DNA from 2 places in the Olsenella sp. AGMB03486 genome. Region 2 is predicted to be linked to the other one. Evidence: riboswitches for the same ligand, from Rfam matches in the RefSeq annotation. Region 2 holds a riboswitch; the other holds the start of a gene.
The links. A riboswitch is a leader RNA that binds a small molecule or an ion and turns the genes downstream of it on or off. The one in region 2 is predicted to bind thiamine pyrophosphate.

Region 1 (15,414 bases), on a different contig from region 2:
CCATCTGCAAGCGGCCTGCTCTCCATGGATATCCCTTCTCGCAGAAACGTGCCTAGATCCTGATGAAACGCACTGCCATATCGACAAGGCAGACAAGCTCTGAGGGGTCTTCCTCGAAACGGTCGGAGGGGATCACATCGCCCCGGGAGATCTTCTCTGCCAGGCCCGTAAGCGCATGGGCAACCGTGCGGTAGAACGTCCTGAAATCGTCGATCTGCCTGACCGTGCCATCGGAGACGCCGAGCTGGTAGGCATCGACGAAGATGAGATAGAACGAGTCGACCTCGCGTCCATAGTCGGCAAGCGCCTCAAGGCCGACATGCTCTGCAAGCATCAGATGGTCGAAGTCGTCGAGGAAGCGCACGAATTCCCTGTTTGCCGCATAGTGCGCTGCATACTCGCGCAGCAGGCACTCGAGGCGGTCTGCGCCCGACATGGCAAGGAAGCAGTCCGATTCCACGATATCCATGATGCGGTCATTGAAGCGCTGCCAGAGAAGCGTCGCTGCCGCAATCGCAAGATTCGTCTTCGTGGAGAAGCGGCGATAGAGCGTGGCTACGCCGACACCAGAAGCATCGGCAATGTCGGTCATCCGGACCTCTCCCAGGCCATCCTTCAGGAAAAGCGCCGCTGCACAGGCCACGATATGGGCATCGCGGCTCTCTTCGGCAGAGCCCGAAAGGTCACGCATCCCCCGCTTCAGCAGGCTTGTGTCGAGACCTGCGTACTCCATTCTTGACTCCTTTGCCGCGTGAGTGATAGTCTGTCTATCACTTTGATAGTCAGACTATCAAGCATGCCGCCACCCGTCAAGGAGGAATCCATGGAGAGAGACGAAGACCGGGCGAAAAGCGCCTTCGGAAATGTCCAGGACGAGCACACCTATGAGAAGGCCGTCCGCTCCAAGGAAAGCTATCTCAAGCGTTTCGGCGATGACTCGAATGCGGTCTACCACCTTGCGGCCAAACCGGTGCCGGTAATCTCAGACGCCCTCGGCGTCCGGAACCTCGCGCTCTCAGGCACCGGAGATGCCTTCGATATCAAGGCAGATGCCGCAGCGGCACCCATGCCTCCCGAGACCTCTGCCACGCAGGAAGACGCCCATGGCGCTCCTCTCATTGTCGGCAATATCCGCATGGGATTCGGGCACTACCGGATTGCGATGGCCATGGCATCGGCTGCTCATGCGATGGGATACACCCCCTACTGGATGGACCTTGCCTCATTCAAAGGCTCAACAGGATCTGCTGCCATCGCCTGGCAGAACAGCCTCTATTCCAAGGGCTCGAAGGTCTCGCAGCAGGTTCCCCTCTTCAACAAGCTCTTCTGGGAGCCGCTCAACAGCGAAGGATTCCGCAAGCTCTCCTACAACGCAGGCGACCAGAAGATGAGCGAGCTTCTGGTGCCGCTCTTCCGCGACATCGCAAAGGACACGCCCTTCATCGGCACCCATGCGTGGTGTGCACAGGCAGCAGTCCATGCCGGGATGACGCACGTCGTGAATGCGATTCCCGACAACTGGCCAATGGCGCTGCATCTGGCAGAAGGCTCAATCCACACCGTGCAGACGCCGAGCGCCTATCTTGGCTACCACCAGCTCCGCGGCATGGACCCGAAAAGGCAGCTTGCCCCCATGCCGGAACATTCCCTCTTCTATACGGGCCACTATGTGGACCACGAGCTGGTCTCAGCGATACCCGAGGATTGCAGGTCCCGTCGCGAGCGCGTGCTCGGAGGTGGCCCTGTGCGCTACCTCCTCTCTGTCGGCGGCGCAGGAGCGCAGCAGGAGCTCTTTGCTGCCATTGTCTCCCACCTCATCCCCTACGTGAAGAAGCATGAGGCCGCCGTCTTCATCAATGTCGGCGACCACAAGGATGTCTGGGAAGGGCTCGTGAAATCCGTCGATGGGCTCTCCGCTCTCGCTGAGACCCACTTCGGCGACTTTGCCGGCACGGAAGCCTTCGCCGAAGCAGCCTATGCAGGAGATGTCCAGGGCATCCATGCCTTCTGCGATGAGGACATCTTCTCAGCCGTCTACAGTTCCAATGTCCTCATGCACTGCTCCGATATCCTTGTCACGAAGCCAAGCGAATTCTCGTTCTATCCCATCCCGAAGCTCATGATCCACCGCATCGGCGGCCATGAAGCATGGGGAGCTATACGTGCCGCAGAGGTAGGAGACGGCACCTACGAGATGGACAGGACCGAAGAGGTCCTCTCGATGATCGACTCCTTCCAGCATGACAGGAACCTCATCTCGTTCATGTGCGACCGCATCGAGGAAGCGAACCAGATGGGCATCTACGACGGTGCCTATCGTGCGGTCGACCTCGCTGTGCATGGCCTCAAGTCTTCCTGGGCGAAAGCGAGCAGATAGAAAAGAAGCAGCGCCAGCCACAGAGGGCTGGCGCTGCTTTCATGAATACGTCTTGCATCTAGGTACGCATGCCCGGACCTCCCGGGCCGCCGCCTCGCCCATCAGGACCTCCTGGACCTCTTCTGTCCGGCGCCCACAATGAGGGCCACGGGGGCCGCCTTCAGATTCCCAGCCACCACGCATGCCAGGATCTCCCCGGCCGGCACCTCTGCCCCAGTCACCGAGCCAGCCTCCCATGCCCATGCCGCCACGGAAGAAGAGGCCACGGATGAGCTGGAAGCCCACCATGAGCAGAAGGACAAACATGACAACGAGCAATAGCATCTCACCCGCCTCCGATACGCCAGCAGCTGGAGCGCCTTTGGTTCCGCAGCCCCGATGAACTGCCCTGTGCTGCTTGAACGTCGGGTGAGCATACCCACCCCGATAAGGCCGATGCATATTCCAGTCCGGTACCATGTCTCAAGCTCAAAGCTCGATGCATGCTGAGCGTCTGCCAGATATCAGCTGAAATAGCCGCAGCAGGCTGCATGAAATAGCGAGTCTGGCCGCTCTTGACAGGAGGCGGTGCCGGAGCAGACGCTGGCATCAGCGAGAAACGTTCTGTCGGAGAGGAGAAGGCCATGTCGAGCTTCAAGACGTTTCAGCAGACCATTGCTGCCAAGGCGCTGGACGCAAGCCATGTAGAGGCCACCTTCGAGAACGGCAGCGCTGCCATCCTCGACCTCTCCGACATCAAGGGCCAAGGTCCCTGGGCAAAGCTCCAGGATCCGGCCTTCTTCGAGCGCGCACATGCCGCCTTCGGCACCATCGTCTGGCCAGACGGCATAGACCTCGCGCCCGAAGAGGTCTGGGTCCGCGCGCAGAAGGCTGCCTGCTAGATACGAGGCAGTCCGAGATAGGCTCCTTCCGGAAGCACCGTCTTGCTCTGAAGGCCACAGGCAAGCACGAGCTTTGCCTGCCTCACCGCATCTTCCGTGCCTCTGTCTGCGGCGAGTCCCGCTGCAATGGCGCTCGAGAGCATGCATCCCGTTCCGTGGGCAGAGCCACCCGCGACAGGCGGAACCGATATCCAGGAGACGCCGTCCTCTTCAGCCAGGCAGTCATCGGCAAGTCCCAGATGCCCGCCCTTGAGAAGGACAGCGCAGCCGAAGCGGCGCTGGAGCTCAGCAGCTGCAGCGACCATGCCATTCCGCGAAGCGATCTCATGTCCCAGGAGCTTCTCCGCCTCAGGCACATTCGGCGTGATGAGCGTAGCCAGGCGGAAGAGGGAGAAGAGCCCTTCTTCTGCATCCTCCTCGAGAAGCAGGGTCCCGCTCGTTGCCGCGAGCACGGGATCGACCACGATGTTCTGCGCACCGACCTGCCTCAGCGTCTTCGCTGCTACAGCAGCTATCTCTTGCGTGCCGAGCATGCCGATCTTCACGGCAGAGGGCACAAGGTCTTCGAAAGCAGCACGGATCTGCTGCTGCACAAGCTCGGGCGGAAGCGGCGTGACCACATGCACTGCCGCAATCGACTGCGCCGTCACGGCCGTGGCTGCCACCTTGGGATGAAGGCCCATTCCCGAGATGGTTGCCACGTCCTGCGCCAGGCCTGCCCCGCCCGAGCTGTCAAGCCCTGCTATAGCAAGGACCGCTTTCATGCGGAGACGACCTTCTGAAGCTCTGCCTTGAGCTTCTCTGTCGCCGTACGGCAGTCATCTGCGGCAAAGATGGCAGAGACGACTGCCCCTCCGGCAACGCCCGTGCCTTCGAGCTCATGCGCCGTCGTGGCATCGACGCCGCCGATACCGATGACGGGAATGGGGACCGCCGCGCAGATGCGGGTCAGCTCCCCATAGGTCACATCGACCGCGTCGGGCTTCGTCGGCGTCGGATGGAGCGCACCGACGCCGAGATAGTCGGCACCTGCCTTCCAGGCAGCCACAGCCTCATCCACGGTCTGGGCAGAGACGCCGATGATTGCATCCTCGCCCAGGATCTCGCGGGCCTTGCTGCAGGCAAGGTCTTCCTGTCCAACATGCACGCCGTCAGCGCCCACCTTCTTTGCAAGCTCGACATCGTCGTCGAGCACGAAGGGGACGTGGTGGGCAGCGCAGATGTCCTTGAGTTCGAGCGCAAGCTTCTCCGTCTCCTCGACGGAGGCCTTCTTCTCGCGGAGCTGGATGAAGGTAGCGCCTCCTGCAATGGCATCCTCGACACAGGAGGCAAGCGTCCTTCCGCGGAGCCAGGCTCTATCTGTCACGGCATAGCAGAACATGCTCTTCCTGATAGCATCGGCAGACCAGGGGCCTCTCTGGCAGGGTCCGAGCCTCTTCTCTCCCGCCATCAGAGATCTGCCACCTTTGCGGATGCCACAAGGTCTCTGCCCTGGACATTCGAGAGCGCATCGATCAGATAGACGCGGAAGCTACCGGTGCCGTCCTCTCCTGCCATGCGTGCGCGTGCCTTCTCGCCGCAGATGCCCATCATCGAGATGCCGGCAACCGTTGCCATATATGCATCCTCATTCGCTGCCAGGTAGGCCGGAAGCATTGCCGAGAGCATGCAGCCTGTGCCGGTGATGCGGCCCATCATCGAGACGCCATTCCTGATGGCGCAGGTCCTCATGCCGTCGCTCACGATATCGATAGCGCCCGTCACGGCAACCGTGCACTTCCATGCCACGGCAAGGCTCTTCACGAAGGCAGCTGCCTCGGCAAGGTTCTCCTCTGTCGCCACGTCAGCAGCCGAGGCATCGACGCCACGGGTCGAGGACGAGGCTCCACCAAGCGTACGGATCTCGCTCATGTTGCCGCGGACCAGCTGGGGATGGTAGGTATCGAGCAGGTGCTGTGCCGTCTCGGTACGGAGCTTCGAGGCACCGGCACCGACCGGATCGAGCACGATTGCATGGCCCAGAGACGCTGCCTTTGCGGCGGCATGGTTCATGCCTTCGATGCTCCGGCGGTTCAGGGTGCCGATGTTGAGGTCGAGCCCATTGCAGATGGATGTGATGTCTTCCACGTCGTCCGGCTCGTCGCTCATGATCGGGCTGGCACCGATAGCGAGGACCGCATTTGCGCAGTCATTCACCGTGACATAGTTCGTGATGCAGTGCACGAGAGGCGACGTCTTCCTGACATTGTCGAGGCAGGCACCAAGCTCTTCCGTATTCATAGGTATGCTCCTCCATGCAGCGAGAAGCAGATGCTGCCATCCGCCCTGCTGCTTCATGTGCTTTTCTTCTCTTCGCTTCTAGCCGAGGTCGACCGTAAGACCTGCCATGATTCTGTTCACGGTGCGGGCGGCGCACATCTTGCCGCACATCGTGCAGGTGCCATCCTCCTCAGGAGGCGCCTCCGCAATGATCTCCTTCGCACGGTCAGGATCTATTGCGCATGCGAACATGCCATCCCAGTCGACACGGCGGCGGGCATCGCTCATCTTGTTGTCGATGTCGCGGGCTCCCGGAATGCCCTTCGCGATATCTGCGGCATGGGCTGCGATGCGGGTGACGACGAGGCCTTCGCGCACTTCCTTTGCATTGGGGAGCTTCAGGTGCTCGGCCGGCGTCACATAGCAGAGCCAGTCAGCACCGGAAGATGCGGCGACGGCACCGCCGATAGCGGCCGTGATGTGATCATAGCCCGGCGCGACATCCGTTACGAGAGGTCCGAGCACATAGAACGGCGCACCATGGCAGAGGCGCTTCTGGAGCTTCATGTTTGCCTGGATCTCATCCAAGGCCATATGTCCCGGTCCTTCGACGACAACCTGGACACCCTTCTTCCAGGCACGCGTCGTGAGCTTGCCGAGCTCGACCAGCTCTGACACCTCGGAGGCATCCGTCGCGTCATACGTGGAGCCGCCACGCATTGCGTCGCCGAGGCTGATTGTCACGTCGTGGTCATGGAGGATATCGAGCACGTCGTCGAAGTGCTCATAGAAGGGGTTCTCCTCCCCTGTTGTCATCATCCACCCGAAGAGGAGCGAGCCGCCACGCGACACGACATTCGTGAGACGCTTCGTCTCGAGGAGAGTATTCAGGACCGAGCGGTTGAAGCCAGCATGGATGGTCATGAAGTCGACGCCGTCTTCGGCATGCGCTTCCACGACGTCCAGGAAGTCCTGGGCCGTGAGCTTCACGAGAGGCTTGTCGTTGTAGCCGATTGCATCGTAGATGGGGACCGTGCCGACCATGAGAGGAGTCTTGGAGATAAGCTCGCGGCGGAACGGACGGGTCTTGCCAGAGTTCGAGAGGTCCATGATCGCATCCCCGCCGAGCTCTTCTGCAATCCTGACCTTCTCCCACTCCTCCGGTGCATTCTGGATATCGCCGGAAATGCCGAGATTCACGTTGACCTTCGTGCGCAGGCCTGTTCCCACGCCGCAGGGCTTGAGTGCCTTGTGTGCCGGATTCGCAGGAATCGCGATTGTTCCTTTTGCGACACCGTCTCTGATGAATTCGTCGGATCTGTGTTCTGCCACTGCTACTGCGTGCATCTCGTCGGTCACGGTACCTGCACGCGCAGCATCCATCTGCGTCATGGCGCTCCCTTCGTTGGCATTACCCACATCAGGTTCCAAGGGTCGGCACCGCATTGGATGCCCTCTCAGCCAGCGTGCGCCAGCTCCCCTATCGAGTTGTAATGGTAGCACGTATCCCTTCTGCTGCAGCCTTGCCCGCATGACGGAAACGATATCGTCTCATCGGATGCGGGCGTCACTCCGCAACGCACGGCAAGTGGCCCCAGGCGGCCCTAAAGAACCGAGTCACGAGTTCTCCACAAGCCAGAACGCCCATGCCCGCAGCAGGCGCAAGCCCGAAGGGCGTTCGCCCCTCTTCGAAGACGCCTCCAGCTACTGCTGGCGCCTCCTCGCGACGAACCGCTGGTTCTTGCTACGAGGCCTGTCCGGCAGCGTTCGGACGAGCTCGCCCGCGTCCGCGAGGGGGTTCAGGTACGCATGCGCGACATAGCTCACGTTGACGCCGAAGTGGTCCGCCACCTCCTGCCTGCTTCGCGGCACGTCGCAGAACGCGATGAGCGCCTCCCTGGACAGCTCTTCCATCCCGCCAATGGACTCGTGGCGCCCCTCGGGAAGGCTGTAGAGCCTCACCGTGAACGTGTCCCTCGAGTCAACGAACACCGGCTGCCTCAGGCCAGCCCTTCGCATCTCATCGCGTATGACGGGAATCCCCGAGTGTCGGTTCTCCGCGACCCTCATGATCTCGAGCAGGGACACGAGCGTGGGATTCCTCGTCGGCATGTTCTCGTGGCCGAGGTCATCGACGCTCTGCCCGCCATAGATCCCGCCGGGGTTCCAGCACTCGAGCCGATCGGAGTAGATGGCGAGCCGGCAGGGGGTGCCGTCACTGTAGGGTCCGTAGTCGCGGTGCATGAGCGAGTTGGTGACCACCTCCCTTACGGCGTTCTCTGGATACTCGGGAATGTCTCTTCTCCTGCCCTCCTCGACGACGACCTTCGTCCTCGTATTCCTGCGGACGAACGCCATCGCGTCCTCGATAATCTGGTCGACGGTTCCCTCCAGGCGCTTGGAGTCAAGGAAGCGGGTCCCGTCCTCGGCCTGCGTGATCTCGGTTCCCGCCACAGCCACAGCCGTCATGCACAGGTTGGGATATACCTGCTGGGGATAATCGCCGAGGCACATGAGGCCGGCCAGCGTCGGGGCGCCCCCGCGCTCCGCACCCGTGAGCGACAGAACCTCGCTGGCATCCCTATGCGACAACCTGGGGCGACCCTCCTTCGCGTCCCTTACGAAGGCGTCGACGCGCTCCTCGTCCATCATCTCGTGAGTCGCCTGCGGACTCACGCTCACGTCGCTGCGCACGCCATCCTTGAACGACTCGATGGAATAGAGCTCCGCCTGGGTCATATGGAGGTCCTGGTCCCCGACCCTCACATAGGAGCCCTTCGTGATTCCCGCCGTCCTTCGGTAGGCCGGACGCATCCCGGCGGGCAGCCCCTCGAGGAACGCCCCCACGAGGATCGCTCCTTTCCAGACCGTCGTTGCGAAGGATGGGTGGAGCTCAGGCTGCATCTCTTTGCACTGCTCGACGACGTCCTTCTGCAGGCGCTGAGGGTCGAACACGCCGCAGACCTCGTAGCCTGCATCCTCGTCGATTCCGAAGATGACGATGCCCCCGTCCGCCTGATTAGAGAAGCTGGACAGGGTGTCGTAGAGGCGCGGCGTGCCCCCACGCGCGGCCTTCACCTCTATGCTCTGGGTCTCGCATCTGCGCAGAAGGACCAACTCGATCACATCATTAAGTGCCCTCTCGTCCACACTGCCCCCTCCCCTTTCATTCTTCTTGCGAGTATCATATATCTACGTTGTTTTTCTTAGATATACGAAAAACAACGTAGATATATGATTCATCCATGAAAACAAGCTGCGCCTGAGATACCTCTTGTCCGCTCGCCGATTCGGCGTACAGTCCAGACGGCCTCGTGGACTGCCCTCCGTGCACTCTCGTGGACCGCAAAAGAAAACAGCAGCTCAGAGGCCGCCGTCATTGCATTCATGGGTCATAGTCATTGCCCACATCAGGTTCCAAGGGTCGGGACCATCTGTCCCCTCTCAGCCGGCCCATGCCAGCTCCCCTCTATGTCTGCATGCTTCAGCTGACCCATCATCTCAAGCTGCAAGGCGGATTGTAGCGCCGATAGGCTGCAGAGCAAAATGGCGAAGAACCCGGTCCTGCACCGCCAGATTGCACGACGGCGCCTCTTGGCCAGGCGTCTCCTGCCGAATGCTTCCTCCCGAAAGCTCTGGCAGCCGTCCTGCCCTCTTCAGGGCATCGCGCAGAAGGTATTCGACCTCGGTGCGAGGCATCGCGTCGTGCGACAGTGTCGCGACATGCATGCGGCACTATGTCGCCTCGCCATCCTGACCCGTGTTACGCAGGACATATCGGTGGGGGTCGCGCGCGCTCGCTTTGAGCTTCCCGCCCTCAGTCAGCCTCCTGATCCAGCGCTGGGCCGTCCTCACCGACACGCCTCCCACCTTGGCGAGCTCGGCGGCGGCAGGGGACCCGTCTCGCTCGATGATCGACGCGACGAGGTCGCTGATCTCGTCGCGGCCCGACCCGGCCACGGACCACGCCACCGGCACGCTCGCGCGGAACACGGCGTCGGTCTTACGATGTCTGCTATATAGCTCATTGGATGGGGAGATTGCAGCCTAATCAAACACGCACAGGAAGGCGCCCGCAAAGGCGCCTTCCTGCTACTGCCCTTCTTCCTTGTTCTTCGGGCCGCCCTTCTTCGGCAGCCTTCCTGCCCTCTTCAGGGCATCCCGCAGAAGATATTCGACCTGTCCGTTTGCGCTCCTCATGTCGTCGGCTGCCCACTTCTGTATGGCATCCCAGATGTCCGAATCGATGCGGAGCGGATACTGCTTGCGGCTCACGCCCAAGCCCTCTTTCCTTTATGCATAGAGGCTTCCCGTATTGAGCACCGGCTGTGCATCGGACTCGCCGCAGAGCACGACCATGAGGTTCTGTGCCATCGCTGCCTTGCGCTCATCGTCGAGCTCGATGGCGCCGCCTTCAGAGAGCCTGTCGACTGCCATCTCCACCATCGAGACAGCACCTTCGACAATCTTCTTGCGTGCTGCGAGGATAGCGTCAGCCTGCTGGCGGCGGAGCATGGCCTGGGCAATCTCCGGTGCATAGGCAAGGTGCGTGAGGCGTGCGTCTTCGACGGCGACACCGGCTGGTGCGAGCCTCCTGTCAAGCTCTGCCTTGAGCGCATCGCTCACCTCTTCGATGTTCGAGCGCAGCGTGATCGAGGAAGCAGACTCGTCCTCATCCTCCATGTGGTCGTAGGCATAGATGGAAGCGACATGGCGAAGGGCGGTCTCGGTCTGCATGGAGACATAGGACTCATAGTCATCCACATCGAAGACAGCCTTGGCCGTATCGGAGACCCTCCACGACACGACCGTGGCGATTTCGATCGGGTTGCCCATCTTGTCGTTCACCTTGAGACGTTCGCCGTTCAAGGTCCTCAGGCGTGTCGAGATGACAGAACCGCGCACGCTCTTCAATCCTCCCTTGCCGCGCTCGGGCTTCTCGCTGTCAAGCCCTGCCTCGGCGAGCCCCAGGTTCTTTGCGTAGAGCGGGTTTGCCCACCTGAGCCCTTCGTCGGTGACCGTGCCGACATACTTGCCGAAGAGCACACAGACGCGGGCCTGCCCCGGCTGGAGCGAGAAGAAGCCATTCGAGAGGAAGCAGGCGGCGGCGAAGACGACGATTGTGAAGATCAGGAGAGGCATGCTGAAGGCAGGCTCAGGCAGCAGCAGATCGTCTGCTCTTGCAAGAGATGTGACATCGAAGATGAAGAGCGCGACAGATACGACGAACATGGCAAGTACCACGAAGAACATGAGCCAGCCGCTTGCGGCATGGGCCTTCTTTTCGACACTCATGGCTGAGCATCCTTTCTCTCGGAAATCCTGCCTACCTGGCAGCCCGACCTCCGAATCTGATTGCATTGTGATATCACATAGATCTCATGTCAAGCTAGTTGCACAGCAGCTGACGAAAGCCTTGCACATGCTGGCGGAAAGAATGGGCAGGCCAGAAGACCTTATACCGCGTCTGCCGGAAAGATTCCGTATGCCTGCTCCCCCGCATGGGCGAAGCGCACAGCTGAGATGCCGAGCGATGCGGCAAGGACAGAGCTCCCTGCAATCTCTTCCGGAGTGCCTTTCGCCAGAAGCTGGGTCGGACGGGCACTGCCGAGCACGCAGATGCCATCGGAAAAGCGCAGGGCCAGATCCACATCGTGGGTCACGCAGACGATGGTCGTCCCCTGCTCATCCGCAAGCCTTCTCACGAGCTGCATGAGATCCAGGGCTGCTCTCACATCGAGATAGGTCGTCGGCTCGTCGAGCAGGAGCGTACACGCTCCCTGCGCGACCGTCATAGCGAGAAACGCGCGCTGGCGCTCCCCGCCCGAAAGCTTCCTGGCATTCCTGTCTCTGAGCCCTTCCAGTCCCATGAGCGAGATCGCTTCGTCGACCTTGTCCCAGTCCGCCTTCTCCAGCTGACCGAAGGGCCCCATATGCGTATAGCGCCCGCAGGCAACCAGGTCCCTTACCTTCATCGACGGCGTCCTGTGCACCTGCGGAAGCATCGCCAGAAGCCCTGCCCGCTCCTTTGCAGAAAGGGAGAGCGTATCTGTGCCCGAGAGGAGCACCGCTCCGCAGGCAGGCTTCAGCATGCCCTCCGTCAGGGCAAGAAGCGTCGACTTGCCGCAGCCATTGGGGCCGAGCACGGCCGTGATACCACCTTCGGGAATGGCAAGGGAAAAGCCCTCGAAGAGCTTGCGCTCCCCGTAGCCGAACGAGATGTCCTGGAACGTGAGCACATCACTCATCGCGGTACCCCTTCCCCTTCATGAGGAGGAAGATGAAGAAGGGACCGCCGACAGCAGACATCAGGATGCCGACCGGCAGTTCGTAGGGTGCAAAGAGCGTACGTGCCAGAAGATCTGCCAGGAGCGTGAAGGCAGCGCCCCAGAGCGCGGAGACCGGAATCACGCGTCTCAGGTCGTGCCCGACGAAGCGTCTTGCCACATGGGGCACCATGAGGCCAATGAAGCCGATGAGGCCCGAGAAGCTCACGGAGGCTCCTGCCAGAAGCGAGGCAATCGTGAGGCCTGCTGCACGAAGGAGAGCCACCGGCACGCCGACCGCATGCGCCGCCTGGCTGCCGAGCGAAAGCACATTGAGACGTGGCGCCAGAAGAGAGGCAAGCACGATGCCTGCGCAGATGAGGACGGCAGGCAGGCCGAGATCTGACATCACGATGCCGGAAAGCCCGCCCACAAGATAGGTGGAAGAGCCCAGATAGGCATTCGGCGCGATGATGAGGATGGCATTCATGCCTGCTGTGAAGACGGCATTCACGGCGACCCCTGCAAGCACGACCGTAAGCCTGGAGACGCCGGCCCTAGATGACACAAGCAGTATGAGCCCCGAAGCGAGAAGGGCGCCCAAGAAGGCAGCAGCCGGAAGAGGCAGCGGCAGCGCGATACCGACCGTTGCCAGCGCGCTCACCGTGAGCACGGCGAGTCCTGCGCCCGAGTTCGCGCCGATGATGTTGGGGCTTGCGAGCGGATTGTCGAGCACCTCCTGGATGAGGGCACCCGAGACCGAGAAGGCGGCGCCCGCAAGGACTCCTGCCAGGACGCGGGGAATGCGGATCGAGACGAGGATGCTTCTTGCCTTTGCCGCCATATCCTGTCCTGTCGCAAGCGCCCAGACGTCGCCGACGCCGACACCGGAAGCGCCAAAGACAAGACCCAGAAGGATCGCTGCCAGAAGCGCCCCGACAGAAAGAAGTGCCAGGGCACCGAAGCGTCTGCCTCTGTGCCCTGTCCTCTTCATCTCTTTGTTCTCAGCTGCAGCCACGACTTTCCTTACTTGCTGAGCGCCTGGCCCACGATCTCATAGGACTCGGCCCACTTGTCGAGCGGCTTGTAGAGGAAATGCGCCGCATCGAGCATCGTGACATGTCCTTCCTTCACAGCGGTCAGGTCTGCCCAGGCAGAATCAGAGCCGACTGCGTCCTCATAGTACTGCTGTGCCGTCGCCTCATCGTCAGAAGCAGCAAGCACGAGGATGTAGTCAGGATCAGCCTCAACCACAGCCTCCGTGCTGAAGTCGGAAAGAAGGCTCGGATTCTCGTCTGCGATATTCACGGCACCGAGGTCACGCACGATCGCTCCGGTCATGCCCGAGGAGTCCTGCACGACAAGGCCCTTCGAATAGGCGCTCACGACAAGCACGGTCGGCGCCCTTCCGGCGACGGAATACGTCTGGATATCGGCGTCGATCTGGCTCTTCACGGCAGCGACATGCTGCTGGTAGAGATCGTCCCTGCCCGTGATCTGGCAGAAGATTCCCATGACGCGCTCATAGTCTGCAAATGTCGTGACCTTGAAGAAGGCGACAGGGACGCCGGCTTCGCCGAGGGCCGTCTCCATATCCTCCTGGGAGACCCCTGTCGCGTGCTTGCCGTCGGAGATGCCGGTCATAATGACAAAATCGGGATCGAGGTCGAGGATGCTCTCGAGATTGAGCGCTGTCGACTTGCCGACACCGGAAACGGCCGAAGAATCAACCCCGTAGTGCGCAAAGGCATCGTCGGAAGCGCCGACAAGGGTGCCGCCTGCGAGCTGCCAGGCGCCCGCAAAGGAGCCCATACAGGCAACAACGCGCTGCGGATTCGAGACCGTGACTTCGCGGCCCAGATCGTCCGTGAAGGTAACGCTCTGCGTGTCGGAAGCAGCAGACGTGCTCTGTGCATCGGACGAGGATGTGGTGGTCGAGGTCTGGCTGCAGGCAGGAAGCGCCACGAGGCTCGAGGCAAGCAGGAGCGTGGCTGCCACCGCGGCAGGGCGCACAAGACGGCTGTCATTCAGCATGGAACGCTCTCTTTTCTGTCGATATCGGTATCGATGAAGATGCAGGCTGTCTGTCTCAACGGATAGCTTCGGCTTCCCGTGCATGGCGGACAAAGATGGCACTCACGCCCGGCAGGGAGCCAAGGCCCGCCAGCGTGCAATCCGTAGCAATGCCAGCTGCGTTCAAGCGCGATGTCCAGCTTGCTGCGCCCTCTCCCGCAAGCTGGCGGCGCACATGGCTTCCTGCCGTGAGCATGAGCGGGACAATTGTAGCCGAATGCGTACCATTGCGTACGAGCTTCTTCGCGACCTCGTCTGCATCGGGCGTGCCTTCCATGAGGCCGAGGGCAAAGTCGGTGCGCCCTGCTGCATGTAGCGCTTCTACAACACCTGCATAGGCGGCATCTGCCACGCCATTTGTCCCATGGCCCACCAGCACGAAGGAATGGCCCGGGACAGGCGGCAGGGCTTCGGCAAGAACCGAAGCCACCTCCATCTGGTCGCGCCAATCTGCGAGAAGCGGGCGTCCGAGGAGAAGGCCATCCGGAAAGCGTTCAGCAAGAGCCTGCGCTTCTGCTGCAAGCTTGTCCCACGCATCGCCGCAGACGATGAGGCCTGGCTGGACGATGGCTCGCGTGACGCCTTCGTCTGAAAGAGATGCAAGCGTCTCGCCGAGGCTTGTGGATGCAATGCCACGCTTTGCGAGATGCTCCCTCACCCAGGCACTTGTATAGGCCTCAGCAAAAGGCAGGCCGGCAAACGCATCCGCGAGTGCCTCTGCGACAGGCGCGATGTCGGTCCTGCGCGCTTCATCCACAAGCGTGCCATAGCTTGCAAAGACGATGCCCTCACGCATCATGGCTTACCAGCACTCTCGAGACAGCGCCGGATGCATCCTTCTGGTAGGCAACGATGGAGGGCCAGGCAGGCGCTTCGAGCGAGATGATGCAGTAGATGGCAGAAGGGTCCTGCGCAAGCCGCAGATCCTCCTCAGATGGTCTGGCAGGAGTCTCAGGGTGCGAGTGCCAGTTGCCCAAGATCTCCATGCCGGAGCTCCTGGCTTCCTTGAGGATCTTCAGCTGCTCTCTGGGTGAGATCGTGAAATGCTCTGCCGTATGGTCGGCATTCTCGCAGAAGAACACGTGCTCGACGAAGGCTTCGCCTTCCTCGTCGCGATAGCCAGCCAGAAGGCCGCAGGCCTCCTCTGGTGCATGCGAGCGTGCCCACTCTGCCATGCTGTGGAAATCGTCGCCGCTCAGATGGAGCATGCCTCTCCTCTCAGTCGAGCGCGGTGCCATGCTGCGCCAAAGAGCATGCTGGCTGCTCGTAGTCGATGAGCTCGGTCACGGTCGGATGGTCTCCGCATACCGGGCAATTCGGATCTCTCGGCGGCAGCTTGATCGTGTGGAAGTCTCCCTTGAGCGCATCGAACGTGAGGAGCCTTCCTGTCAGAAGCTCACCTATGCCGCAGATGTATTTTATGGCTTCAAGCGCCTCGAGGCAGCCGATAACACCGGCAATGGTACCGATGACGCCCGCCTGCTTGCAGGTCGGCACGGCATCCTTCGGCGGCATGTCACGGAAGACGCACCGATAGCACGGCCCCTCTCCCGGCACA
Region 2 (15,414 bases):
GCGGATGGCAAGGCGAACGTCTCTGCCGTGTTCTTCAGCGATGGCACGCGTGCCGCGCTTGACCGTGTCCCTATCGAGCACGTGCGTCCGCTGAATAGGTGTGACTACGAGCCAGGCGGCTCCACGGCACTGCTCGATGCGCTCGGTGGCGCCATCTCCCATACGGCAAAGGTCCAGAGCTATCAGCCAGAGGGCTTTCGCGCTGAGCATGTCGTCTTTGTCGTAATCACCGATGGCTACGAGAATGCAAGCCACCGCTATACCTATGCACGCGTGAAGCGGATGATCGAGGGCTATCAGCGCCAGGGATGGGAGTTCGTATTCCTCGGCGCAAACATCGATGCCGCCGCAGAGGCAGACCGTCTCGGCATCGCTTCGGACCATGCAGCGCAGTATGTTGCAGATGGCGCCGGTGTGGACCTTGCCTATCAGGCGATGGCAGAAGCGACGGTTGCCATGCGTGCTTGCGGCTGCATGCCAGAAGGCTGGAACGAGCGTGTGAATGCCGATGCAAGGAAGCGCGTCTAGAGCCCCGGAAGCCAGCATTCCAGAAGGGACATTCCCGCCGCCGGATCTGGCGCTGGGGTGCTCTGCTGAACGCATGGTGCATAGCTATCAAGTGTCTTACGCTATGACCAGCAATCTCATCCCGTCCTTGAAGCTGCAGACTATGGGCGGAAAGCCCTGAATGCTGGATACAGCATGCTGCGCAGAAGACAGAGATTAGATGCGTCTCCGTATACGTGAAACGTATAGCGACCTGCAGAATCAGCAGGCGGGATCTTGTCCCCTTGCCCTTGCACTGAAATCGTCAGGAAGAGGATCCCTGCATCCCTGAAGAGGCGCGGCGGGGATGCCGGAGGGGACTTCGGCTCCGGGACCAGGAAGGGCACAAAGATGGAGAGGCGGGTACTGGGAAAGAGTGGCATCGAGGTATCGCCTCTGGGCATGGACTGCATGGGACTCACGCACGCAAGCGGAGACCTGATGCCGGATGCCGAGGCTGAGCGTGTCGTGCGCGAAGCCTATGAGATGGGCTATACGTTCTTCGATACGGCCGAGTGCTATGTCGGGTTGCGTCCCGATGGCACGAAGGCCCACAACGAGGATGTCGTGGGAGCAGCGCTTGCGCCGGTCCGTGACAGCGTGGTCATCGCCTCGAAGTTCGGCGTCCGGCATGCTGCCGACCGCACGCCTGTAATGGATTCTTCGCCTGCGTCCATCAGGAAGTCTGCTGAGGGAAGCATCAGGCGCTTTCAGGCCGACCATATCGATCTCTGCTGCCAGCACCGCATCGATCCCAAGGTCGAGCCTGAGGCGGTCGCTTCCACCATGGCCGATCTCATGAAGGAAGGCAAGATCCGTGCCTGGGGCATCTCGGAGGCAAACGAAGAGTATCTGCGCCGCGCCTATGCGGTCTGCCCGGTTGCTGCTGTCGAGAACCGCTACTCGATCATGGCAAGATGGCATGAGCCGCTCTTCCCGGTGCTCGAGGAGCTCGATGTGGCGCTTGTCGCCTTCTCGCTGTTGGCAAACGGATTCCTGACAGGCGCCTATCCGTCAAAGACCAAGTTCGAAGGTGCACAGGACTACCGTCTCGGCATGCCCCAGTACACCGAGGAAGGCGAGAGGCGTGCACGTCCGCTGATCGAGCTCATCGCCCAGCTCGCCGAGAAGCATCATGCAGCCGATGTCCAGATATCGCTTGCCTGGATGCTCTGCAAGAAGCCCTGGATCGTGCCGATTCCGGGCAGCCGCAAGCCGGAGCGCCTGCGCCAGTTCAACGGAACGGACAATCCGGAAGAGCAGCACAAGATTGCAGAGGAGCTCCTGGGAGATATGGGAGCACGTGCTGTCCTTATGGCTCCCTTCCGCTGTACATACGGCGTGCACATCAGCCTCGGCGACGATGTCCTCGTGAACATGAACCGCACATTCCTCGATTCGAATCTCATAACGATAGGGGACCGCACCCTCATCGCTCCCGATGTGAAGATCTGCTGCGGCGAGCACAATATGGACGCGTCGAAGCGTTTCGGGACGAGGGCGGATGGGACGAGGTATCTGATCATGACGACCCGTCCGGTCACGATAGGCAAGGACTGCTGTATCGGCGGCAATGCGACGGTCCTTCCAGGCGTGACGATCGGCGACAACGCCGTCGTCGCAACGGGGGCTGTCGTCACAAAGGACCTCCCAAGCAATACCGTCTGCGGCGGTGTGCCGGCCCGGGTGCTGAGGGAGCTGTAGAGTCGAAACTATAGGCTGTGCCAAGCGAGATGGAGGAGACGCAATGGCTATCACGGTCAATCTGAGGTATACGGGAAAAGACAGCAGCGCAAAGAAGTTCGCCGAGGAGATGGAAGCGTCGGGTACGGTCGATGCCATTCGTGCTGAAGCGGGCAATCTCCGCTATGAGTACTGGGTCTCCTTCGACGACCCGGAGACCGTCCTTCTGATCGACTCCTGGGAGAACCAGGCAGCAATCGATGCCCACCATGCATCGCCGATAATGAAGACGATTGCAGAGCTGCGCGACAAGTACGACCTGCACATGACGTTCGAGCGCTATGTCTCGGATGAGGCGGGCATGCCTGAGAGCGACCAGAAGTTCATCAGAAAATAGCAGAGCATTCGCAATGTCTTGACCTGCGCCGTCCAGAGCTGCATCTGGGCGGCGCTTTCTGTTGGAGGCTATGGTGGGAAAGCTCCCAATGCGGCTCAACTCGACATGAAGGCAACCTTCCATAGTCTCATTCGTCCCATTTCGGCAATCTCGCCTTTGAGCTGCCCTTTCGGTGCAAGAATATGGTGCCGGAAGGAAGAGCCTTCCAGAGAAGACCAGCATCCCAGAGGAAGGGGAGGGAACATGAACGAGCATGATTCAGCTTGCACCATCAGCGTGCCGCAGGATATGAGCGAGAGCATCTCTATCAGAGTGGGCAGGACTGTAGCGGAGCTGCTTGTCCAGCATGAGCCCGTCTCCTTCTACTCTGTCGCAGAGCGATCGGCTGTATCGCGCAGCACGCTCTACCGCAGGGAAGACCTTCGCCGTCTTGTCTGCCGCGCCCGCGAAGGGAAGCTTGGCGCTGCGGGAAGCGATGATGCCGCTTCCGAGATAGCCCGGCTCGAGCTCGAGAATGCCGGGCTCCGCCGTGAGCTCGAAGAGGTCAGGCGCGAGAGGATGCTTCTCCAGCGGGGCTGGCAGGCGCGACGACAGCGCCAGGAGCATGCCCTGCGCAGGCTGCACAGGCATGCCTCAAGAGCGGCATAGCGAGGAATAAGAGCTCATCCGGAAAGCAAGAATAGGCTGCCGAATGACAGCCCGCCATGGAGCCATGCCGAGATGGGGCAGAGCTCCTGCCGGGCAGCTCATTGCTGCTGCATATCGTGCTCCGCACATCGCAGCAGCCTTTTCGGGGCGTGGCGGAACGGAAGACGCGCGGGCTTCAGGTGCCCGTGGCCATAGGGCCGTGCGGGTTCGAATCCCGCCGCCCCGACCAAGTGCATGAAAAACGTATCAAGGCATCGGGCGTGGGCTGCGATGCTGCTGCCTGCTGCTTCGGCAGAGGCAGATGAACCATAGAGAGATTCAGCAGAAGGAGGAAAGGGGCATGGCAGTGTATGCAAAGTACACGCATGTCGAGCGGCTCGGCACAGAGGAATGCGAGGGGCTTCTCGACAATGATTGCGTGTATGTCTCATCCAAGATAGATGGAACGAATGCCTGCGTCTTCTGGGATGAGGAGACAGGCGCACTCGGCGCAGGATCGCGTACGCGCACGCTTTCTGCCGAGTCGGACAATGCCGGCTTCTTCGTGTGGGCTACAGGCGATGCTCAAGAGGCAAAGCTTCTGAGAGAATACTGCAGGGCACATCCAGCGCAGGTCGTCTACGGCGAGTGGATGGGCAAGGACAAGCTCATCGGCTCCTTCAAGGGCTACGACAAGAGGGCTCTGGGCACGCTGTTCATCTACGACGTGCTCGACGAGGAGGCTGGAGGATATCTCCCCGAGCCCACGTGGAGGGAGGAGCTTGCCAAGGCGGGCCTCGAGCCCTATTTCGTGAAGCTTCTGGCTGTGCTTGACCATCCGACTGAGGTAGATGTTCTCGATCTTGCAAAGAGGAACGACTTCCTTATCGAGGGGACCGGCAAGGTCGGCGAGGGCGTCGTCTGCAAGGTGCCTGGCTGGAAGAACCAGTTCGGCCGCATGGCATACGGGAAGATCGTGCTCGACGAGTTCAAGCGGCAGGGGAGGAAGCCTGCCTTTCATGGACAGGTGGAGCCTGCCATCATCGAGGCATTCGTGACGGATGCCGAGATCGAGAAGACAATAGCGAAGGTATGCGTCGCGTGCGGCACCGACGAGTTCGACCCGGCGAGCCGCAAGATGATGGGGATGCTCATCTCCTTCAGCTGGAAGGATCTGCTTGGGGAGTGCCCGAACTGGGCCAGGAAGTTCAGGAATCCGAAGGTCGACCTCGGGACCATGCAGGGTCTCTGCTCCAGACGTGTCGGCACATTTGCTGCAGGCAAGCATTAGGACTGCCTGCATGGAGAAAAGCAGGAAAGAGCAGCCCGTATGGGACGGAAATGAACGTCCTGTACGGGCTTCCTGCTTTTATGGGAGGGATTCAGGAACTCCTGCTTACCTCGAGATCGAACGAGTTGCTGTCTCCGCGGTAGGTGGCAACGGAGTACTCCACCGCTGTCCCGTCCGCATCGCGCGCGACGGAGTGGAAGACGATCAGGGAGTCTCCTGGCTCCACATCGAGAAGCGCTGCCGTGGCACCTTCTGCCTTGATGGCCTCGAGGTGGCGCCGTGCACGCATGACCTGCTTCCCGCATTCGCTCATGGCGGCATAGAGGCTTTTCGTGTCGAAGTCGTACTGGTCGAGCCCAGGATAGAGCGCATAGGGGATGTAGCTTTCCACGAAGACATTGGGCTCTCCGTCTGCATAGCGCAGGCGCACAAGCTTGTAGACCTCGTTTCCCGGGGAGAGCTCGAGCGCCTCCTGCACCGCCTCGCCTGCACGCTCGCGGCGGAACGTGAGCACCTTCGTGCTCGGCATGCGTCCTGCCAGACGCATCGCATCCTCGAAGCTTGCGAGCTCCATCGTGAATCCGCGCTGGCTTACTTTGGGATGCGTAACGATCGTGCCACGCTTGCGGCGCTTTTCCAGGAAGCCCTCGCTTGCAAGGATCTGGAGCGCCTGGCGAACAGTGGGCCGGCTCACGCCGTAGGCCTGCGCGAGCTCGATCTCCGTGGGGATGGTCGTGCCCTCGGGATAGGTCCCGTCCTTGATCTTCGCGAGAAGGTCGTCCTTTATCCTGTCGTAGAGCGTCTCTGCCACGTCTGGCCTTTCGTCTGTGTGGATGCCCCCATTGTAGGTGACTGGGAATGGCATGAAGTAAGGTATGACATAAAAAGTCTGGGAAAGCAGCAAATTCTGGTCCAGGTACCTGCTGCTTGAAAGAATCTTCTGCAAGAAAGTCAGGCAATTGCGGCATAGAGGTCAGCTATAGGCGCTATTATGTCAGACATAAAGACCGACAGAGGCAGAACATGGTGCCTGCCTTCCGGAAAGGGAGCATGCATGAAGCGCTATACGATCTCAGAGCTTGCGTATATGGTCGACCATACGAATCTGCATCCCGATGCGACGCGCAAAGACATGGAGAAGCTCTGCCATGAGGCAGTGACGTATGGCTTCCATATGGTTGCCGTCAATTCGGTGCAGTCGAAGCTCTGCTCGACCCTGCTTGCTGGCACGAATGTCCATACGGGCGCTGCCATCTCCTTCCCGCTTGGCCAGACCTCGATCGCCACGAAGGTCTTCGAGACGAAGGATGCCCTTGCAAATGGCGCGAACGAGATCGACTATGTCGTGAACCTCACGGAAGTGAAGGCGGGCAACTGGGACTACATCGCATCGGAGATGTCGCAGATCGTGCGTGTCTGCCGCGAGGCAGGTGTGCCTTCCAAGGTGATCTTCGAGAACTGCCTGCTCACGCATGAGGAGAAGCTGAAGCTCTGCGAGGTGGCCTCGAAGGTGCTGCCGACCTTTGTGAAGACCTCTACCGGCTTCTCGACGGGCGGCGCTACGGTCGAGGATGTCCGCCTCATGAGGGGGCATGTCGATCCGCGCGTGAAGGTGAAGGCGGCAGGCGGCATCCGCACGGCCGATGCCTTCCTTGCAATGGTCGCGGCAGGCGCCGAGCGCATTGGCTGCAGTGCCGGCGTTCCCATCATGGAAGAGCTCAAGCAGCGTGCAGCCGAGTCCGGCACGGACATCTTCGAGCTGTAAGGACCTCTATGGGACCGATACTCTTGAGGCCAAACTACATCTCTCCCGTCTGGTCAGGTCCTCGAATCAATGAGGCGAGAGGACTCGAGGCGGATGTAGCCGGCCTCCACGGCGTCCGCGAGGTTGCCGCTTGAGGCTGTTGTGGATCCTCGCCACGGTATCGGCGACGTAGCCCTCCTTCAGGAGCTCGGCGTCCAGCGCCTTCACGGTCCTGGTGGTGATCTCGTTGATGCGCATGTTGCCCAGGTGCCTCCTGATCACGTCGACCTCGCTGCGGTACTTGGTGGCCGTGCTCGAGGCGATGAGCCTGTTGGCCTCCATCTGGTTGATGCTCTCCGGCATGAAGTCGCAGATCCGAGGGACGTCCTCCTTCCTCTGCTTCTCCAGCAGGTCGCCCATGACGGCCTCGCGCTCCAGCTGCTCGCGGATGTGGCGCTTCTCCCTCTGGGCGGCGCGCTGGCTCGTCGAGCGGAAGTTCCTGGACACGTACTTGCGCACCTCCCGGTCGTACTGGTCGCGTCCGTAGTAGCAGAACCTCGCCTGCCAGCGGTCGCCGTCTATGTGCCTTACCGAGCCCTCCGAGTACTTCGTCATGACATGCCTCCCGTCTGCTGCGGCGTCGCTGCGGGACCTGATGGCCCGCGGCGACGTCCGGGTTTCCGTAACTGGGTAGTGCCGAGATACCTCCCAGATGGATTCCGTTCCTAGATGGACTGTCGAGCCCAAGAATCCATCTAGGAGGCGTCAATTAGGCTAACGTGGTGGACTCCTGGCACATCCAGATGGACTGCGTTTCCGGACTCCGCGGACGAGAAAGCACTCGTGTCAGCCTACGTCACAAACGGTCATATGACCCAATCTGCCTGGGTGTTTGTGATGGACTGTGCGCGCGCTATAATGGCCTTGACATGGGGGAGCTGGGACTATGGCCCGGCTGAGAGGTGGCACCTTCTGCCACGACCCAATTACCTGATCCGGATAATGCCGGCGTAGGGACCAGAGCAACCTGTTCGGGCGCCTTACGTGATGCAGGGCGCCTTTTTGGTGCCCGGAAAGGATATGCATGAACTGCTCTGTCGCAATCCAGTATCTGCCGCTCGATGCGGCAACCGACGAAGAGGTATGCCGCATCGTCGATGCGGTCATCGCCTACATCGACTCCACGGGCATCGACTACTTCGTAGGGCCCTTCGAGACCGCTATCGAGGGCGATTACGACGAGTGCATGGAGATCGTGAAGCAGTGCCAGCTCGTCGGCGCCAAGGCCGGCTGCAAGCATGTGGCGACCTATGTGAAGATCGACTACCGCTCCGAGGGCGACGTAATGACCACAGAGCACAAGGTGGGGAAGTACCATCCCACGGACAGCGAGTTCCAGGACAGGAGCGAAGACGTTGCCTAGCGAGGATGTCTCCGAAGAGACGGAGAAGAAGGCAGAGGAGCTGCTTGCCAAGCGCAGGAAGCGTGCGCACCGCCGTGCCGTCATGATTCCTGCATTGACGATACTGGCGATCCTTGCAATCTGGCAGCTTGTCGTCGTGGTCGGCCTCATCCCGAACTTTCTTCTGCCGAGCCCGACCCAGGTCATCACGGCGCTTGTGACCGATGCAGGGCTTCTTGCCTCGCACTCCGTGACGACGCTTGTCGAGTCCATCCTGGGCCTCGTTATCGGCGTCGCCGTCGGCTTTGTCGTGGCAGTGCTGATGGACCGCTTCGAGGGCGTGGCACTGGCGCTCAATCCTCTCGTCACGATCAGCCAGACGATTCCCACCGTCGCAATCGCGCCGCTTCTCGTCCTCTGGTTCGGCTACGGCCTTGCCCCGAAGATCGTCCTCGTCGTTATCTCCACCTTCTTCCCCGTGACGGTATCGCTTGTCTCGGGATTTCGCTCGGTCGACCCCGATCTCCTCGACCTCATGCGTACGATGAACGCAAGCCGGTGGCAGATCTTCTGGCAGGTGAAGCTGCCGGCAGCACTGAATGAGTTCTATAGCGGCCTTCGCATCTCAGCTACCTACGCAATCGTCGGTGCTGTCATCGCCGAGTGGCTCGGCGGCTTCAGCGGACTCGGCGTGTACATGACACGCGTCAGGAAGTCGTTCTCCTATGACCGCATGTTTGCCGTGATCATCCTGATCTCGGCCCTCTCCCTTCTCCTCATGAAGGGCGTCGATGCACTCCAGAAACTCACCATGCCTTGGCTCAAGGCAGAAAGGAAGAACAGAAAATGAAGAATCTCTCCCGCCGCGCATTTTTGGGAGCAGGCGCCCTTGCCTGCACGAGCGCTCTTGCCGCCTGCGGATCCTATGACAACTCCGGTGCCCAGTCCCAGTCGCAGAGCTCGTCTGCTTCCTCGTCTTCGGATTCATCCGAAACGACGCATATCGACTTCTGCCTCGACTACACCCCGAACACGAACCACACCGGCATCTACGTCGCCCAGAAGAAGGGCTGGTTTGCCGATGAAGGTCTCGATGTCTCGATCATCCAGCCGGCAGACGATACCGCAGAGGCCCTGATCGGCTCGGGCCAGGCGCAGATGGGCGTCTCCTACCAGGACTACATTGCCAATGCCCTTGCCTCTGACAATCCGCTTCCAATCCAGGCAGTCGCTGCCATCATCCAGCACAACACCTCTGGCATCATGAGCCGCCAGGAGGATGGCATCACGTCCGCAAAGAAGATGGAAGACCATGTCTATGCGACGTGGGACATGCCGGTCGAGCAGGCGACGATCAAGCAGGTCATGGAGGCAGACGGCGGCGACTTCTCGAAGCTCAAGATGGTTGCCTACTCCGTGGACGACGAGGTCAGTGGCCTCAAGGCGAACATGTTCGACTGCGTCTGGGTCTATGAGGGATGGGCTGTGCAGAATGCTGCGGTCCAGGACTATCCGGTGAACTACTTCAGCTTCATCTCGATGGATCCGGTCTTCGACTTTTATACGCCGGTCCTCGCTGCGAACAACGACTTCTGCAAGGAGAATCCGGATACGGTTGCTGCCTTCGTGCGCGCTGCGAAGAAGGGCTACGAGTACGCAATCGAGAATCCGGACGAGGCGGCGGATATCCTGCTCGAAGAGGTGCCGGAGCTCGACTCTGCCCTCGTGAAGAAGAGCCAGACCTATCTTGCTGGCCAGTACCAGGCAGATGCCTCCTCCTGGGGCATCATCGACGCCGACCGCTGGGCAGCCTACTTCCAGTGGCTCAACGACAACGACCTTGTCACGAACAAGCTCGATGTCAATGCCGGCTGGACGATGGACTACCTCGAGGCTTGAGGCCATGGCAGAATCGGCAAATACGCCAGCGCTCGAAGCCGACGATCTCGTCCTTTCCTGGGATGGGGTCCATACAGTCGTCTCTCATGTGAGCATGTCGGTAGCGCCAGGAGAGGTCGTCTGCCTCGTCGGACGCTCCGGCTGCGGCAAGACGACAATCCTCCACGCCCTCTCAGGACTCACCGTCCCCGATGCGGGCCGCGTGCTCCTGCATGGGACAGACGTCACGGGGCATCCGGGCAAGGTGAGCTACATGCTCCAGAAGGATCTCCTGCTGCCACACAAGACAATCGAGGACAATGTCTCCCTGTCGCTCGTGCTCGGAGGCATGAAGAAAGAGGAGGCACGTGCCAAGGCGGCTCCGCTCTTCGGCCGCTTCGGCCTTGAGGGGACGCAGAAGAAGTGGCCCTCGGAGCTTTCGGGCGGCATGCGCCAGCGTGCGGCGTTCCTGCGCACCTACCTCATGGGCAACGATGTGATGCTTCTGGACGAGCCGTTCAGCGCTTTGGACGCCTTGACGAGAGCAGACATGAGGAGCTGGTACTGCAGCATGGCAGAGGAGCTCGGATATGCGACCCTCATGATCACGCACGATGTCGACGAGGCAGTGAGCATGGCACGAAGGATCTATGTCCTCGGCGGCAACCCCTCAGAAGGCAGGCCGAGCCACCTTGTCGGCGAGATTGCCGTGCCAAGAGGAGATCTCTCCGCTTCTGCTTTCGCGCTCACAGATGACTTCCTCTCCTGCAAGAAGCAGGTGCTCGAGCTTCTGGGTGCCAACGCTACAAGTTGATGGCAGTGTCAGCGATCTGATGTGCGCAAGGTCCCTTCGGAGGATAATGGATGTCCATATCCGATGAAGGGACTTTTTCATGCCGCTTACGCTCAATTCGGCGCTCTCCACGCTCAAGCCTTCGGGCATCCGCCAGTTTGCACGTCTCGCGCATGAGACGCCGGGGTGCATCTCGCTCACGCTCGGCGAGCCGGGGGAGACGACGCCTGCTCCCATCCGTGCAGAGGTTGCACATTCGCTCGAAGAGGGCAAGACCCACTATCCGCCGAACAATGGCACAGCTGAGCTCAGGGAAGCCATCTCATCCTACATGGCAGGGCGCGACCTTGCGTTTTCGCCGGAGCAGGTCATCGTCACCTCGGGCGCGACCGAGGCCATCTATACGATCCTCACGACGATTCTGGAGCCGGGCGATGACTTCATCATCCCCACGCCGGCATTCCTCCTCTACGATGCAATCGCGCGCATCTGCCGCGCGAATCCCATAACGCTCGATACGTCAGAGGACAGCTTCCAGATAGGGAAGGAAAAGCTCGCTGCTCTTGTGGGCCCCAAGACCAAGGCCATCATCCTGAACTCGCCCCTGAATCCGACAGGCACCGTGCTCACGAAGGAAAGCCTGGCTGCTGTGGCTGAGCTGGCCCGTGAGCATGACTTCTATGTGATCTGCGACAATGTGTATGAGCGGCTTGTCTATACGGACGAGTTCACGGGCTTTGCCGAGAGCTATCCGGAGCTTGCGGACCGGACAATCGTCGTGAACAGCTTCTCGAAGCCCTATGCCATGACTGGCTGGCGCCTGGGGTGGCTTGCGGCGCCAGAGCCCCTCATGCCTGCCCTTTCGATGGTCCACATGTATGCCATCTCGAGCGTCGTCGCATTCACGCAGGACGCCGCTGCCAGGGCGCTGGCAAGCGATGTGGAGCCCTTCAGGCAGAGCTACGAGAGGCGGCGCGACATCACGATTGCAGCGCTCCAGGAGATGGGCCTTCCCTGCGTCGTGCCAGAAGGCGCCTTCTATGCATTCCCATCGGTCGCAGGGCTTGCAGATACAGATGGGAGCCATATCGGTGCGGAGCGCTTCTGCACCCGTGCCATCAAGGAGGCAGGGGTTGCCCTCGTGCCGGGCACCTGCTTTGGCTGTGCCGGCCATGTACGCATCTCATATGCGACAGACGAGGAGACGCTCAAGGAGGGTCTCCGCCGTCTTGCGTCCTTCGTGGGAAGCCTGCAGAGGATCTGAGTTCGCAAGCTGGAGCAGAAAAGCAGATGGACATGAAGAGAGGGCAGCCAGCCGGCTGCCCTCTCGTGTTTTCCGCTGTCCTTGCCATCCGCCCTTATGGCATGCGGATCAGGCGCTCGTAGGCAGAAAGGCCCACCGTCAAGATCGACTCGTCGAAGTTGAAGTCTGCAGCATGGAGCGGCGTCTTCTCGCCGGTGCCGAGAAGCAGGAAGACGCCGGGAAGGTAGCGCTGGTACCAGGCAAAGTCTTCGGCAATAAGGAGCGGCTCGGGCAGAAGCTCGAGCTCGGGAAGCGCGGCAAGCGCCTTCTGGAAGAGGCCTGGGTCGTTCGTGACCGGGGGATAGCCCTGGGAGAAGTGGACCTCGGAGGTGCAGCGCTCGTCCTCTGCGGCTCTGGCAGCGAGATCTTTGACCTCGTCCTGAAGGCGCGTGTCCATTGCGTCGGAGAAGATGCGCAAGGAGCCTTCGAGCTTAGCCGTATCGGCAATCTGGTTTCTGACAGAACCCGCCTCCATGCGGCCGAACTTCAGGATGCAGGGCTCCACTGCCCTGCGTTCCTCGAGGAGGTCTGCAGCCGCACGCTGGAAGCGACAGGCAGCAGAGAGGGCATCTGCTCCCTGGTCTGCTTTCGCGATATGGGACGCCTTGCCCAGGAACGTGACGTCGGTCTCATGCGAGCCTGCCAGAAGAGGTCCTGGCTTTGAGGCAAGCGTGCCTTTCGGAAGATCGGGCCAGAGATGGAAGCCGAAGATTCTGTCCGCATGGACCTTCCTGAAGATGCCCGACTCGCAGATAATCCGGGCGCCTCCCGTCGTCTCCTCTGCCGGCTGGAAGACGAGGAGCACCGAGCGGGGAAGCTCATCTGCACAGGTGACAATATGGTGCGCGAGTCCCAGAAGCATTGCCATGTGTCCGTCATGTCCGCAGGCGTGCATCTTGTGCGGATGCGTCGAGGCAAAGGGGACGCCGGTCGTCTCTGTGACAGGCAAGGCATCCATATCGGAGCGGAGGGCTGTCGTGTGCTCGCTTCCGCGGTCGAGGAAGAGGCAGACAGTGGAGCGGCAGGGGTGGAGGATCTCAGCTTTCTGCCCACTGGCTACGAGGGCATCCCTCACGCCTTCGAGCTCGTGCTCGATATAGGCAAGCGTCTCAGGCAGGTCGAAATCGGTCTCTGGTATCTGGTGCAGGTCGCGCCGCCACTGGCGCAGGTCTGCTGCAGTCGGCTCTTTGGACATAGGCAAGGTCCTTCCGTGCTATGGATAGGTTGCTACATCAATTGTGATGCAGCCGTGTGGGGCCGCTGTGGGCGCCGCGCATCCATTCTGTTACAGGGACGGGAGCATTCTGGCCCCGCTCCCTATAATCGGATGCGTATACGATTGCAGGTGCATATCGATAGCCACATCAGGCATCCAGGGAGGCGCCGCGTGCAGACCAAACATCCCTTCGCGACGAAGGAGCAGCTCGAAGAGATAGCGAAGAGCTATCCGACACCGTTCTATATCTACGATGAGAAAGGGATCAGGGACTGCGCCGAGCGCGTCAAGGATGCCTTCTCGTGGAATCCTGCCTACAAGGAGTTCTTCGCAATCAAGGCAACGCCCAATCCTGTCCTCATCAGCATGCTCCATGAGTATGGCTTCGGCGTCGACTGCTCGAGCAAGGCAGAGCTCATGCTCGCAGAGGCTCTGGGCATCACGGGCCGCGATATCATGTTCAGCTCGAACGATACGCCGGAAGAGGAGATGGCCTACGCCGTCAAGCTCGGTGCCGGCGTGAATCTGGACGATATCTCCCATATCGCGCTCCTGAAGAAGGTGGCAGATCCGCTTCCTGAGTTCGTGAGCCTGAGGTTCAATCCAGGCGGCGACTTTGCCTTCGCAAATGGCATCTTCGGCTCTCCTGAGGATGCGAAGTTCGGAATGACCGAAGAGCAGATCTTCGAAGCCGTGCGCGAGCTCTCCGAAGCTGGCGTCAAGGAGTTCGGCCTCCATGCCCTGCTTGCCTCCAACACGGTCACGAACGACTACTACCCGGCGCTCGCACGCCTGCTCTTCACGCTCGCCGTGAAGCTGAAGAAGGCATTCGGCGTGAAGGTCACGCTCGTGAACCTCTCGGGCGGCGTCGGCATTCCCTACAAGCCCGAAGAGGAGCCGAACGATATCGCGCTCATCGGCAGGCGCGTAGAGGAGGCATACAACGAGATCCTCGTACCGGAAGGCATGGGGGATGTCGCTGTCGCGACCGAGCTTGGCCGCTTCATGATGGGTCCCTACGCGGGACTCGTCACGAGAGTGCTCCATATGAAGCATATCTACGATGACTATGTGGGTGTCGATGCCTGTGCGGCAAACCTCATGCGCCCCATGCTCTATGGGGCCTACCATCACATCACGGTCATGGGGAAAGAGGATGTGCCAGCAACGGAGCGCTACAGCGTGACGGGCATGCTCTGCGAGAACTCCGACCGCTTTGCGACGCACAGGGCGCTGCCGCCTGTCAAGGTGGGCGACCTCCTCTTCATCCACGATGTGGGTGCGCATGGCCACTCGATGGGCTACAACTACAATGGCCGGCTCCGTTCGGCAGAGCTCCTGCTCAAGGAGGACGGTTCGGTCGAGCTCATCCGCCGTGCCGAGACGCCGCTCGACTACTTCGCGACGCTCGATGTGCTGCCGGTCTTCAAGAGGCTCGAGGCCATCGAGCATAGGCTGGATAACGAAGAATAGACGTATCTGACAGGAAGGAGCGTCCATGGACGCACAGGAAATCATCGACTACATCGCTACGGCTCCGAAGAAGACGCCCGTGAAGCTCTATATAAAGCTTGCGCCTGAGGCAGAGATGGACTGGCTCGACTGGGGAGACAGCAAGGTCTTCGATGCTGGCCAGACCGCCATTGTCTTCGGCGACTGGGCAGAGCTTGCCCCCGTCGTCGAGGAGCATGCAGAAGAGATCGAGGACATCGAGATCGAGTGCGACCGCAGGAACTCCGGCGTGGCACTTCTCGACCTCAAAGGCGTGAATGCCCGCATCGAGCCGGGTGCCATCATCCGCGAGAAGGTCGAGATCGGCGACAACGCCGTCATCATGATGGGTGCCATCATCAATATCGGTGCCGTCGTGGGCGAGGGCACGATGATCGATATGGGTGCCGTCCTGGGTGGCCGCGCCACCGTCGGCGCACACTGCCACATCGGTGCCGGCACCGTGCTTGCAGGCGTCGTCGAGCCTGCCTCTGCCACCCCTGTCATCATCGAGGACAATGTCATGATCGGCGCCAACGCCGTCGTGATCGAAGGCGTCCATGTCGGCGAGGGTGCCGTCGTCGCTGCCGGCGCTGTCGTGATTGAGGATGTCCCGGCTGGCGCCGTCGTTGCTGGCTGCCCCGCCAAGGTCATCAAGATGAAGGACGCAAAGACGGCCGGCAAGACGGCGCTCGTCGATGCGCTGAGGACGCTCTAGTTTTTCAGATACTGGCTGCAGATAGAAAGAGAAGCGCTCCCGGAGGTGGTCTCCAGGAGCGCTTCTTCCTATCTATGCATAGATGGCTCTACTCGGTCTTGAGGAAGGCCTTGTAGCCCTTGTAGGCATTGAAGATGTCGATCTTGGACGTTGCCTCCCAAGGTGCATGCATCGAAAGCACGGGCACGCCGCAGTCCACGACATCCATATCGTACTTGGCAAGGATGTAGGCAATCGTGCCGCCGCCACCGGCGTCGACGCGGCCAAGCTCGGCTGTCTGCCACTTGACGTCTGCCTCGTCCATGGCAGCGCGGACCTGGGCCAG

Region 1: another riboswitch for thiamine pyrophosphate. It lies ahead of thiC (phosphomethylpyrimidine synthase ThiC); the one in region 2 lies ahead of ABVS03_RS04330 (MTH1187 family thiamine-binding protein).

Annotation. Positions count from the first base shown of each region.
Region 1 covers NZ_JBEVTM010000004.1:151,737-167,150, forward strand. Annotated here, with positions in the region: gene ABVS03_RS03425 (MFS transporter) at 1-26, opposite strand, end outside; gene ABVS03_RS03430 (TetR/AcrR family transcriptional regulator) at 53-733, opposite strand; gene ABVS03_RS03435 (hypothetical protein) at 824-2,377, shown strand; gene ABVS03_RS03440 (hypothetical protein) at 2,417-2,701, opposite strand; gene ABVS03_RS03445 (DUF2442 domain-containing protein) at 3,001-3,258, shown strand; gene thiD (bifunctional hydroxymethylpyrimidine kinase/phosphomethylpyrimidine kinase) at 3,255-4,022, opposite strand; gene thiE (thiamine phosphate synthase) at 4,019-4,708, opposite strand; gene thiM (hydroxyethylthiazole kinase) at 4,708-5,538, opposite strand; gene thiC (phosphomethylpyrimidine synthase ThiC) at 5,617-6,909, opposite strand; TPP riboswitch at 6,897-7,009, opposite strand; gene ABVS03_RS03470 (ATP-binding protein) at 7,222-8,667, opposite strand; gene ABVS03_RS03475 (hypothetical protein) at 9,253-9,510, opposite strand; gene ABVS03_RS03480 (Arc family DNA binding domain-containing protein) at 9,610-9,792, opposite strand; gene ABVS03_RS03485 (SPFH domain-containing protein) at 9,811-10,812, opposite strand; gene ABVS03_RS03490 (ABC transporter ATP-binding protein) at 10,974-11,765, opposite strand; gene ABVS03_RS03495 (FecCD family ABC transporter permease) at 11,758-12,801, opposite strand; gene ABVS03_RS03500 (ABC transporter substrate-binding protein) at 12,810-13,817, opposite strand; gene ABVS03_RS03505 (sirohydrochlorin cobaltochelatase) at 13,873-14,655, opposite strand; gene ABVS03_RS03510 (Mov34/MPN/PAD-1 family protein) at 14,645-15,064, opposite strand; gene ABVS03_RS03515 (ThiF family adenylyltransferase) at 15,075-15,414, opposite strand, start outside.
Region 2 covers NZ_JBEVTM010000006.1:16,399-31,812, forward strand. Annotated here, with positions in the region: gene ABVS03_RS04285 (VWA domain-containing protein) at 1-528, shown strand, start outside; gene ABVS03_RS04290 (aldo/keto reductase) at 898-2,250, shown strand; gene ABVS03_RS04295 (putative quinol monooxygenase) at 2,294-2,626, shown strand; gene ABVS03_RS04300 (DUF6262 family protein) at 2,870-3,274, shown strand; tRNA gene ABVS03_RS04305 (tRNA-Leu) at 3,418-3,503, shown strand; gene ABVS03_RS04310 (RNA ligase family protein) at 3,615-4,544, shown strand; gene ABVS03_RS04315 (GntR family transcriptional regulator) at 4,636-5,355, opposite strand; gene deoC (deoxyribose-phosphate aldolase) at 5,599-6,309, shown strand; gene ABVS03_RS04325 (hypothetical protein) at 6,376-6,903, opposite strand; TPP riboswitch at 7,211-7,322, shown strand; gene ABVS03_RS04330 (MTH1187 family thiamine-binding protein) at 7,373-7,711, shown strand; gene ABVS03_RS04335 (ABC transporter permease) at 7,794-8,540, shown strand; gene ABVS03_RS04340 (ABC transporter substrate-binding protein) at 8,537-9,589, shown strand; gene ABVS03_RS04345 (ABC transporter ATP-binding protein) at 9,594-10,382, shown strand; gene ABVS03_RS04350 (pyridoxal phosphate-dependent aminotransferase) at 10,462-11,625, shown strand; gene ABVS03_RS04355 (amidohydrolase) at 11,720-12,859, opposite strand; gene ABVS03_RS04360 (diaminopimelate decarboxylase) at 13,052-14,353, shown strand; gene dapD (2,3,4,5-tetrahydropyridine-2,6-dicarboxylate N-acetyltransferase) at 14,379-15,089, shown strand; gene ABVS03_RS04370 (aminopeptidase) at 15,178-15,414, opposite strand, start outside.